Regions from separate parts of the Streptomyces sp. NPDC096311 genome, predicted to be linked through region 1. Evidence: riboswitches for the same ligand, from Rfam matches in the RefSeq annotation. Region 1 holds a riboswitch; the other holds the start of a gene.
What was found. Region 1 has a riboswitch for thiamine pyrophosphate ahead of ACIRA5_RS48205 (purine-cytosine permease family protein). Riboswitches for the same ligand answer to the same signal wherever they lie in the genome.
Positions count from the first base shown of each region.

Region 2: it holds a riboswitch for thiamine pyrophosphate, as region 1 does, so the genes downstream of both, ACIRA5_RS23510 (thiamine ABC transporter substrate binding subunit) here and ACIRA5_RS48205 (purine-cytosine permease family protein) in region 1, are expected to answer to the same signal.

Region 1 is NZ_JBIWFN010000031.1:48,761-53,845, forward strand. It holds gene ACIRA5_RS48190 (SCO0607 family lipoprotein) at 3-335, opposite strand; gene ACIRA5_RS48195 (TetR/AcrR family transcriptional regulator) at 503-1,126, opposite strand; gene thiD (bifunctional hydroxymethylpyrimidine kinase/phosphomethylpyrimidine kinase) at 1,210-2,016, opposite strand; gene ACIRA5_RS48205 (purine-cytosine permease family protein) at 2,060-3,463, opposite strand; TPP riboswitch at 3,453-3,547, opposite strand; gene ACIRA5_RS48210 (maleylacetate reductase) at 3,621-4,712, opposite strand; gene ACIRA5_RS48215 (dioxygenase) at 4,718-5,085, opposite strand, start outside.
Region 2 is NZ_JBIWFN010000009.1:128,331-133,415, reverse strand. It holds gene ACIRA5_RS23520 (hypothetical protein) at 6-632, shown strand; gene rlmN (23S rRNA (adenine(2503)-C(2))-methyltransferase RlmN) at 802-1,908, shown strand; TPP riboswitch at 1,934-2,052, shown strand; gene ACIRA5_RS23510 (thiamine ABC transporter substrate binding subunit) at 2,135-3,244, shown strand; gene ACIRA5_RS23505 (ABC transporter permease) at 3,220-4,896, shown strand; gene ACIRA5_RS23500 (ABC transporter ATP-binding protein) at 4,896-5,085, shown strand, end outside.

The sequences.
Region 1 (5,085 bases):
GGTCACACTCCGGCGTCGGGAGCCTTGATGATCTTGCCGTTCTCGTCGATGGTGTGGGTGCTCCAGTAGGTGTCCCACGTGTCGCCGACGTGCTCGGGGACTTTCCCTTCGGGGTAGCGGACGTACCCCTTCGGCGGCTCGTCGCCGTTGGACACGCAGGCGCTGCCGGTGCCGCCCACCGTCATGACCGGGTACTCGCCACCGCCGCAGCTCGCGTCCTCGGCGGAGCATCCGGTCAGCAGCGCGAGGGTCACGCAGGCCAGCGCGAGGCCCAGGGCGGACCGCGCCGGGCCCCTGCTGATCACGGACGACGGTCGGTGAACTCGGCTTGTCATACGCACGATGGCTCCCTCTGGACGGCTTGTGCGACCAGCTTGCGCGAGGCAAGGAAATCGATCGTGAGTACGCGTACTCGGATGCGGTGGGCCGTCGTACCCGGTTCCGCGTAGGCACGGGGGCGGCCGCCCCCACCCAGCCGAACCGGCCTCAGCCCGAGCCGCCCTCAGCCCGGATCGGCGATTCGGTTGAGCCACTCCTGCACGAGGCCGCGTTCCGGCGCCGTCAGGGCGTCGGTCTGCGGGAGTACGGCCCGGAGGGTGACGGCGGCCGCGACGGGCCCGGGTGCGGGCGCGACAGGGGCGTCCATGGCGATCGCCGCGATGACCGCCTCGCGGGCGGTGCGGGCCGGCTCCGGATCCCGGCGGTCCCCAGGGGTGGCGATGAGCGTGAGCGTCGTACCGCAGCCGGCCGCGTGGACGAGGTCCGCGGCGCGGTCCTCGGGGACGCGCGGCCGGCCCGCCTCGGCGATGCGCCGCATGTGCTCGGCGAGGACCTCGAAGGCGGCCAGCGCCACGGGCGAGGGCGTACCGGGGCGGTACCGGCCGTACATCAGGGTGTACAGCGCCGGGTTGGCCAGGCCGAGGCCTACGTGCGGATCCCCGCCGGCGCGAAGGTCCTCGACCGGGTCGTCGGTGGGCTTCCGGGCGGCCCTGCTGGTCAGGTACGCGGTGAAGCCGTCGGCGACGACCGCGTCGAGCAGGCCCTCTTTGTCGCCGAAGAGGCGGTAGACGGTCGGCGGATGCACGCCCGCCGCGGCGCTCACCGCCCGGGTCGAGACAACGATCACGCCGACCGACTGACGTCCGGGTTCCCCTTCGGTCGCCGCGCGGGACGGCGGCGTCGTCCGCCGTGCGGACGGATCCGCGGCGTTCAGGCGCGCGTGCGCCAGCCGTGGTCGACCGGTCCGAGGCCCGCGCCCAGGGCGAATCCCGCGGCGATCGCGCCGGTGACGTACTCCTTCGCCAGCCGCACCGCCTCCGGCACCGCCCGCCCCTGCGCCAGCCCCACCGCGATGGCCGAGGCCAGGGTGCAACCGGTGCCGTGCGTATGACGGTTGTCGTGGCGTGGGGCCCGGAACCAGTGTTGTTCGGTGCCGTCGGTCAGCAGGTCGACGGCCTCGCCGGGCAGGTGGCCGCCCTTCACCAGGACCCAGCGGGGCCCGTACGACAGCAGCTGTTCCGCGGCCCGGCACATGTCGCGCTCGCCGGTGGCCTTGATCCCGGTCAGCTCGGCGGTCTCGTCGAGATTCGGGGTGGCCACCGTCGCGAGCGGCAGCAGGGCGGTCCGTACGGCGTCCAGCGCGTCGTCCGCCAGCAGCCGGTCGCCGTGCTTGGAGACGCTCACGGGGTCCACCACCACGGGTGCGCCGACGTCCGAGAGCAGTTCGGCGACGGTCTCGACGAGCAGGGGCGAGGCGAGCATGCCGGTCTTCACGGCCTGCACACCGATGTCGTACACGACGCTGCGGTACTGCGCGCGCACCGCCTCGGCGGGAAGCTCCCAGGCTCCCTGGACGCCGAGGGAGTTCTGCGCGGTGACGGCGGTGAGCACGCTCATCCCGTGCGCGCCCAGCGCGAGCATGGTCTTCAGGTCGGCCTGGATACCGGCGCCGCCCCCGGAGTCCGATCCGGCGATGGTCAGGACACGGGGCGGGGCGGTCGGCGTGTTCGCGGGCATGGTGGGTGTCACTCCGTACGAAGGGGGTGAGAGGGGGTCGGGGTCAGCGGCGCAGGCGCAGCGGGGCGTAGACCAGCAGGGCCGCGACGAACGCCACCCCGTAGGCGGTGTCGGCGCCGTGCAGGGCATGCGCGACCGGGCCGACGTACAGGCTGGTGCTCATGAAGGGCACCGCGGCGGCGAAGGCGGCGGCGAACGCCACGAGCGCGGGCCACCACGGGCGCGGGCGGGCGCTCTCGACGGCCAGGTCGACGGGGGCGCCGCCGCGGGCCCTGGCCCGGGCGAGCCAGTCGACGACGACGATCGCGACGAACCCGGGAATCCAGTAGCCGACGAACAGCAGGACGTTCTGGAAGCGGGCCGTGGTGTCGGCGGCGTGCATCCACAGCACGAGCGGGAAGCCGAGGACGGCGGCCAGCGCGGCGGCGGCCGGACGCGGTAGCCGTACACCCATGGTCTGCAGGGCGAGCGAGCCGCTGTAGTCGTTCATGGCGTTGCTGCTCAGCGCGGCGAGCGCCACGGCGAGCAGGCCGAACGCGCCGAGGGCGCCGCCGCCGAGCAGGGTGTCGACGCCGCGGGCGGTCTGGTCGGTGAAGACGGCCGCGCCCCACAGTCCGAGCGCCTGGACGGCCACGAAGGACACGGCGATGCCGGCCAGGGTGTACCAGAACATGCGCGGGCGGGACGCCGTACGCGGCAGATAGCGGCTGAAGTCGCTCGCGTACGGGGCCCACGACAGCGCGAGGCTGAGCGCGATCGTGCAGGTCAGGACGAAGGCCCCGGCCCGGTCGGCGCCGTGGGCGGTGGCGGCGGGGGTGGTGTGGGCGCCGCTCAGGAGCTTGACGGTCAGGGCCACGAACGCGGCGGCGAGGGCGAAGGTCATCACGGTCTGGAGCCGGTGGATCACCTCGTAGCCGAGGACGCCGAGCGCCCCCTGCGCCGCCATCATGACGAGCACGCCCAGCCAGAACGGCCAGCCGCACAGCTGGGCCAGCGCGTCCCCTCCGAAGAGGCCGATCAGCGCGTCCCAGGCGATGGACGAGAGCCACTGCAGGGCGCCGGGGACGACCACCGCCCGGCCGAACGCGAGGCGGGCGAGGGGCAGCTGTCCGGCGCCGGTCTGGCTCCCCCAGGTGCCGAGGTACGCGGTCGGTACCGCCCCCAGAAGGGTGCCCAGCACGACGGCGGCGAGCGCGGTGGAGAAGTCCAGGCCGAGCGCGATGCCGACGGTGCCGGTGAACACGCCGGTCATGGTCAGGTTGGGGGCGAACCACACGGTGAACAGGCGGCCGGGGCCGCCGTAGCGGTGGTCCTCCGGGACCGGGGCGATTCCGCGCGCCTCGACGTGCAGATCCCCCGGGGCGGTGGGCATCCGCCCGTCGAACACGCCCTGCGGGCCTCCGACGGCCACCTCACCGCGAGCGTTACGGGCATACGGCAACGACATGAGACATCCCTCCGCCAGTCCTAACTGGTTCAGGTTCGACGGGTGTGATCTCAGCCCTCGTGCGGGGCACCCCGTGTCCGGTTCGGCGGTCAGGATAGCCCGGCGGGCGCGGTCTGCCCCAGGGGGAGGTGCCCGCGCGGGCCGTACGCCCCCGCGGCTACGCGTCGACGCGCGGCTCCTTGCCCTGGTACGCCGCGGTCAGCAGCGCCAGTACACCGTCCACGGTGACCTCGCGCGGGTTCGGGTACGGCTGTCCGGCGGCCTGCTCGGCGGCCACCGCCAGGTCGGTCTCCTTGAGGCCGAGTTCGGCGAGGCTCCGGGGGGCGCCGAGGCTTCCGGCCAGGGCCCACAGGGCGTGGGGGACGTCGTCGGCGCCGCCCAGGGCGCGCGAGAGCGCCGCGACAGCCCGGGGTGCGGCGGGCGCGTTGTAGGCGAGGGCGTACGGGAGGACGACCGTGTGCGTCTCGGCGTGCGGCAGGCCGAAGGTCCCACCGAGGACGTGGCACAGCTTGTGGTGCAGGCCCATGGTGGTGGCGCCGAGACAGGCGCCGCAGAGCCAGGCGCCGTACAGGGCCCGGCCGCGCGCGTCGAGGTCACCGGGGGCGGCGGCCACCAGCGGCAGGGCCTGCGTCATCGCCCGTACGCCCTCCTCGGCCATGAGCGAGACGAGGGGCGAGGCGTCGGGCGCGTAGAGGGCCTCGACGGCGTGGGCGAGCGCGTTGACGCCGCTGGTGACGGTGAGGGGGACGGGGAGCGAGAGGGTGAGTTCGGGGTCGTAGACGACGCTGCGGGGCTGGACGGCGAAGTCGCGTCCGGTGCGCTTGGCGCCGTGCTCGGTGAGTCCCCAGACCGGGGTCATCTCGGAGCCGGAGTAGGTGGAGGGCACGGCGATCAGGGGCAGACCGGTGCGCAGCGCGATCGCCTTGCCCAGGCCGATCGCCGAGCCGCCGCCGACCGCGACACACCCGTCGGCGCCGGCCGCGCGCGCCGCCTCGACGGCCCGGTCGGCGACCTCGACGGGTACGTGCATCCGGGCCTCGGCGTGCAGCCCCGCGCAGGCCTCGCCCAGGGCGTCCGCGACCGCGCGTGCCGTGTCCTCGCCCCTGCTGCCGCAGACCACCAGCACCCTGCGCAGCCCGAGCCTGGCGGCCTCGTCGGGGGTCGCGGAGACGGCGGCGCCGGGCCGGAAGACGATCCGCGCGGGCCGGGTCTCGTAGGAGAAGTCGAGCGGGGTGTTCCTGTCGGCCATGGTGCTCATTCCGGTTCCAGTACGAGGTCGAAGCGGGCGTGGCGGAAGGGGTTCGGGACGCCGAACTCCCGTGCCAGGGACGGGTCGTCGGTCTCTGTGAAGTCCTGGACCAGGCTCTTCTTGACGGCGAACACCGCGTCGGAGTCCAGGTAGTCGCTGCCCGCGACGAAGATGTGCGTGGTGACCGGGGTGTGGCCCTCGGCCGAGGCGATGAAGTGGATGTGGGCCGGGCGGTAGGGGTGCCGGGCCGTGGCGCGCAGCAGTTCGCCGACCGGGCCGTCGGTGGGGATCGGGTACGGGCTCGGTACGCAGGTGCGGAACCAGAAGCGGCCTTCGGCGTCGGCGGTGAACAGTCCCCGCCCGTTGCCGGCCG
Region 2 (5,085 bases), on a different contig from region 1:
ACTGTATGTCGGTGTTGGGTGGCTATCCGGTAGGACCGTCGGCCTGGGCCGTCGAGCGGTTTGGGCGGCATGCCGGCACGCTTGCCGCTGCGGTCCCGGTGCAACTGGTCCAGGCGCACGGGAAAGCTCATGCCGCGCACCTTGCCGCGGGACTGAAGAAGCGGAGTCCGTACGGTGTCGCCCTTGCGGGCGTGGTGCGCGAGAACCTGGCGGAGACGGCGCGCGAGCTGGGGGAAGCCGTGCGAGACGTGCGCGGATACGAGTATGCGGTGATCAACGATCACGCACTCTTCCCGTTCCGGTACGCGGACAGGCCGAGGCCCCTGGACCGAGCCCGGTTGCCCGCCAATGCGTCGCCCACTCGGCACCGGCTGTTCCGGGCGCACGGGCCGCAGCCTCCGGAAGGCCTGTTTGACGTCGATGAGGACTTGGCGACCGAGGAGTACCTGGGGCTGCACGAAGTGTTCGAGGAACTGGGAGCTTCCACCAGGCTGGTCTGTGTGTTCTTCACGGCTGACGCCGAAAACGGCATCCATGCCATCCACTGGGGGGACGCCCATCTCGAACCTGACCGTACCTTCACATGGCGCTACAGGGAACAGCTCCCGGTCGCTCCCATGCAGCTGGAGTGACGGACGATGGAGCCGTGGCATGGACGTGGCTGGTCGGGGCTGACTGAGTCCCGGGCCGTCCCTGGGCCGTGCGAGGACGGCCGAAGCTGACAGAGGACGCCCACGGGTGACCACCCCCACCCCGCTCTGGCCTGGGCCCCCGGAGTTGATCTGCGACACTGGATGGGTTATGCCTGCACCCGGAGAACTCACATTCGTCGCCCCCCGCGGAGCCAAGAAGCCGCCGCGGCACCTCGCCGACCTCACGCCCGCCGAGCGCAAAGAGGCGGTTGCCGCGATCGGTGAGAAGCCGTTTCGCGCCAAGCAGCTCTCGCAGCACTACTTCGCGCGGTACGCGCACGACCCCGCGGAGTGGACGGACATCCCGGCCGCCGCGCGCGGCAAGCTCCAGGAGGCGCTGCTTCCCGAGCTGATGACGGTCGTGCGGCATCTGTCGACCGACCAGGACACCACCCGCAAGACGCTGTGGCGCCTGTTCGACGGCACGCTCGTCGAGTCCGTGCTGATGCGCTACCCGGACCGGGTGACCATGTGCATCAGCTCGCAGGCGGGCTGCGGGATGAACTGCCCGTTCTGCGCCACCGGACAGGCCGGGCTGGACCGGAACCTGTCCACGGGCGAGATCGTGCACCAGATCGTGGACGGGATGCGGGCCCTCAGGGACGGCGAGATCCCGGGCGGCCCGGCGCGGCTGAGCAACATCGTCTTCATGGGCATGGGCGAGCCGCTCGCCAACTACAAGCGAGTGGTGGGCGCCATCCGCGCGCTCACCGACCCCGAGCCGGACGGGCTCGGGCTCTCGCAGCGGGGGATCACCGTGTCGACGGTCGGGCTGGTGCCCGCCATCCACCGGTTCTCCGACGAGGGCTTCAAGTGCCGCCTCGCCATCTCGCTGCACGCCCCGGACGACGAGCTGCGCGACACCCTCGTGCCCGTCAACACGCGGTGGAAGGTGCGCGAGGTGCTGGACGCCGGCTGGGAGTACGCGGCCAAGTCCGGGCGCCGGCTGTCCATCGAGTACGCCCTCATCCGGGACATCAACGACCAGGCATGGCGTGGTGACCGGCTCGGGCGGCTGCTCAGGGGCAAGCCCGTACACGTCAACCTCATCCCGCTGAACCCGACACCAGGTTCGAAGTGGACCGCCTCGCGGCCCGAGGACGAGAAGGCCTTCGTCGAGGCGATCGCGGCTCACGGGGTGCCGGTGACCGTCCGGGACACCCGGGGCCAGGAGATCGACGGAGCCTGTGGTCAGCTCGCCGCCACCGAGCGGTAATCTGGCGAGGTCCAACCACATCTTCATATTCCGACAGGGGAGCGCCACAGCGCTGAGAGTGCGGTAGCCGGAGCACCGGTGGGCCGCAGACCCTCTGAACCTTGCCCAGGTCATTCTGGGTAGGAAGTTCGGGCATCACTCAAGCTGTTGCGCCCTGCCCGGGAACCTTCCGAGGATCCCGGGCAGGGCCGCGTCTCTTCCTGGTCATCCCAGGAGGAATTCAGTGATCACCAAGAGGACGACCACGGCCGCCGTCATCGGGCTGGGCCTCGTCACGCTGTCCGCGTGCGGGTCCTCCGACAGCGGCGGTGCCGGGGACTCCAAGACCATCACGCTCGTCAGCCACGACTCGTGGGCCGTGTCGAAGAGCGTGCTGGAGGACTTCGAGAAGCAGTCCGGGTACAAGGTCAGGGTCCTCAAGGACGGCGACGCCGGGCAGGCCGTCAACAAGGCCATCCTCACCAAGGACAACCCGCAGGGCGACGTCTTCTTCGGCGTCGACAACACCCTGCTGTCCCGCGCGCTCGACAACGGGCTGTTCCAGCCGTACGAGGCCAAGGGCTCCGACCAGATCGTCCAGCAGTACCGGATCGACCAGGACAGGCACCGGGTCACGCCCATCGACTCCGGTGACATCTGCGTCAACTACGACAAGGCCTACTTCAGCAAGCACGAGCTGGCCCCGCCGGCCTCCTTCGACGACCTGATCAAGCCCGCGTACAAGAACCTCCTCGTCACCGAGAACGCGGGCACGTCCTCGCCCGGCCTCGGCTTCCTGCTCGGGACCGCTGCGAAGTACGGGGATGGGGGCACCTCCCGCTCGAGCGAAGCCGAGAGTGGGGGAGGCTGGCAGGACTACTGGAAGAAGCTCAAGGCCAACGGCGTGAAGGTGGTCGACGGCTGGGAGCAGGCCTACAACGACGAGTTCTCCGGGTCCGCGGGCGGCAAGAAGGCCAAGGCCGACCGGCCGCTGGTCGTCTCGTACGCCTCCTCCCCGCCCGCCGAGGTGATCTACGCCGATCCGAAGCCGAAGACCGCGCCGACCGGGGTCGCGAGCGGCACCTGCTTCCGCCAGGTCGAGTACGCGGGGCTGCTGAGCAACGCGAAGAACACCAAGGGCGGCAAGGCGCTTCTCGACTTCCTCATCAGCGTCAAATTCCAGGACGACATGCCGCTGAACATGTTCGTGTACCCGGTCCGCGAGACCGCGCAGGTACCCGAGGAGTTCGTGAAGTTCGGCCCGCAGGCCAAGAACCCCGAGACCCTGGCCCCTGCCAAGATCGCCGGCAACCGTGACCAGTGGGTCAAGTCGTGGACCTCGCTCGTACTGAAGTAGCGCCTCGAAGGAGCCGCAAGGAGAGCGTGACGCGGATGGGGCTGATGGCCCTGCCCGTCGCGTTCTTCGCCGTCTTCTTCGCCTATCCCGTCACCGCGATCGTCGCCCGTGGCCTCAAGATCGACGGGGCCTGGCGGTTCGGACGGATCGGTGAGGTGCTCGCGCAGTCCGACATCCGGCACGTCCTGTGGTTCACCACCTGGCAGGCGCTCGCCTCCACGGCGCTCACGCTGCTGATCGCGCTCCCCGGCGCGTATGTCTTCGCGCGCTTCGATTTCAGGGGCAAGCAGGTGCTGCGGGCGGTGGTGACCGTCCCGTTCGTACTGCCGACGGTCGTGGTCGGTACGGCGTTCCTGGCCCTGGTGGGCCGGGGCGGACTCCTCGACCAGCTGTGGGGTGTACGGCTGGACACCACCGTCTGGGCGATTCTGCTCGCGCACGTCTTCTTCAACTACGCGGTGGTCGTACGGACCGTCGGTGGCCTCTGGTCGCAGCTCGACCCGCGTCAGGAGGAGGCCGCGCGGATGCTGGGTGCCTCCCGGTTCGCGGCCTGGCGCAAGGTGACGCTGCCGGCGCTGAGCCCGGCCGTGGCCGCCGCCGCGCTCATGGTCTTCCTCTTCACCTTCACCTCGTTCGGTGTGGTGCAGATCCTCGGCGGGCCGACCTTCTCCACCCTCGAGGTCGAGATCTACCGGCAGACCTCGGAGATCTTCGACCTCGCGACCGCGGCGGTGCTGACGATCGTGCAGTTCGTGGCGGTCGTCGCGATCCTCGCCGTGCACGCCTGGACCGTACGCCGCCGGGAGACCGCCCTGCGCCTGGTGGCCCCGGAGGTGACCGTGCGCAGGCCGCGCGGGGCCGGCCAGTGGGCACTGCTGGGCGGGGTCCTGGCGAGCATCCTCGTTCTTCTCGTCCTGCCGCTCGGGGTACTGGTCCAGCGGTCCCTGGACGCACCCGGCGGCTACGGATTCGCGTACTACAAGGCGTTGACCTCGGCCGACAGCGGCATCTTCCTGGTGGCGCCGATCGCGGCGATCGGCAACTCGCTGGAGTACGCGCTGGCCGCCACCGCCATCGCCGTAGTGATCGGCGGTCTCGCGGCCGCCGCGCTCACGCGGCGTACCGGGCGTCTCGTACGGGGTTTCGACGCGCTGCTGATGCTGCCGCTCGGGGTGTCCGCCGTGACCGTCGGGTTCGGCTTCCTGATCGCGCTCGACGAACCGCCGCTGGATCTGCGCTCCTCCTGGATCCTGGTGCCGCTCGCGCAGGCTCTGGTGGGCGTCCCCTTCGTCGTGCGCACCATGCTGCCGGTGCTGCGGGCGGTGGACGGCCGGCTCCGGGAGGCCGCCGCCGTCCTCGGAGCCTCGCCCTGGCGGGTGTGGCGGGAGGTCGATCTGCCGTTGGTGCGGCGGGCGCTGCTGATCGCGGCGGGGTTCGCCTTCGCCGTGTCACTGGGCGAGTTCGGGGCGACGGTCTTCATCGCGCGGCCCGACAACCCGACCCTGCCCGTCGCCGTGGCCCGGCTGCTCGGGCGCGCGGGTGACCTCAACTACGGCCAGGCGATGGCCCTTTCGACGATCTTGATGGTGGTGTGCGCGGTGGCCCTGCTGCTGTTGGAACGTATCCGCACCGACCGGACGGGGGAGTTCTGATGGCGCGACTCGCGAAGCAAGCGACGCAGGAGGAGCAGGAGGCGCAGGAGGTGACGACGGAGCATCCCCGGATCCAGGCCCAGGCCCGGACCCAGGACCGGACACAGTCCCGGACGCGCGAGGCCCTGCTGAAGGTCGAGGCCGCGACCGTACGTTTCGGCGGTCGGCCGGTGCTCGACGCCGTCGGCC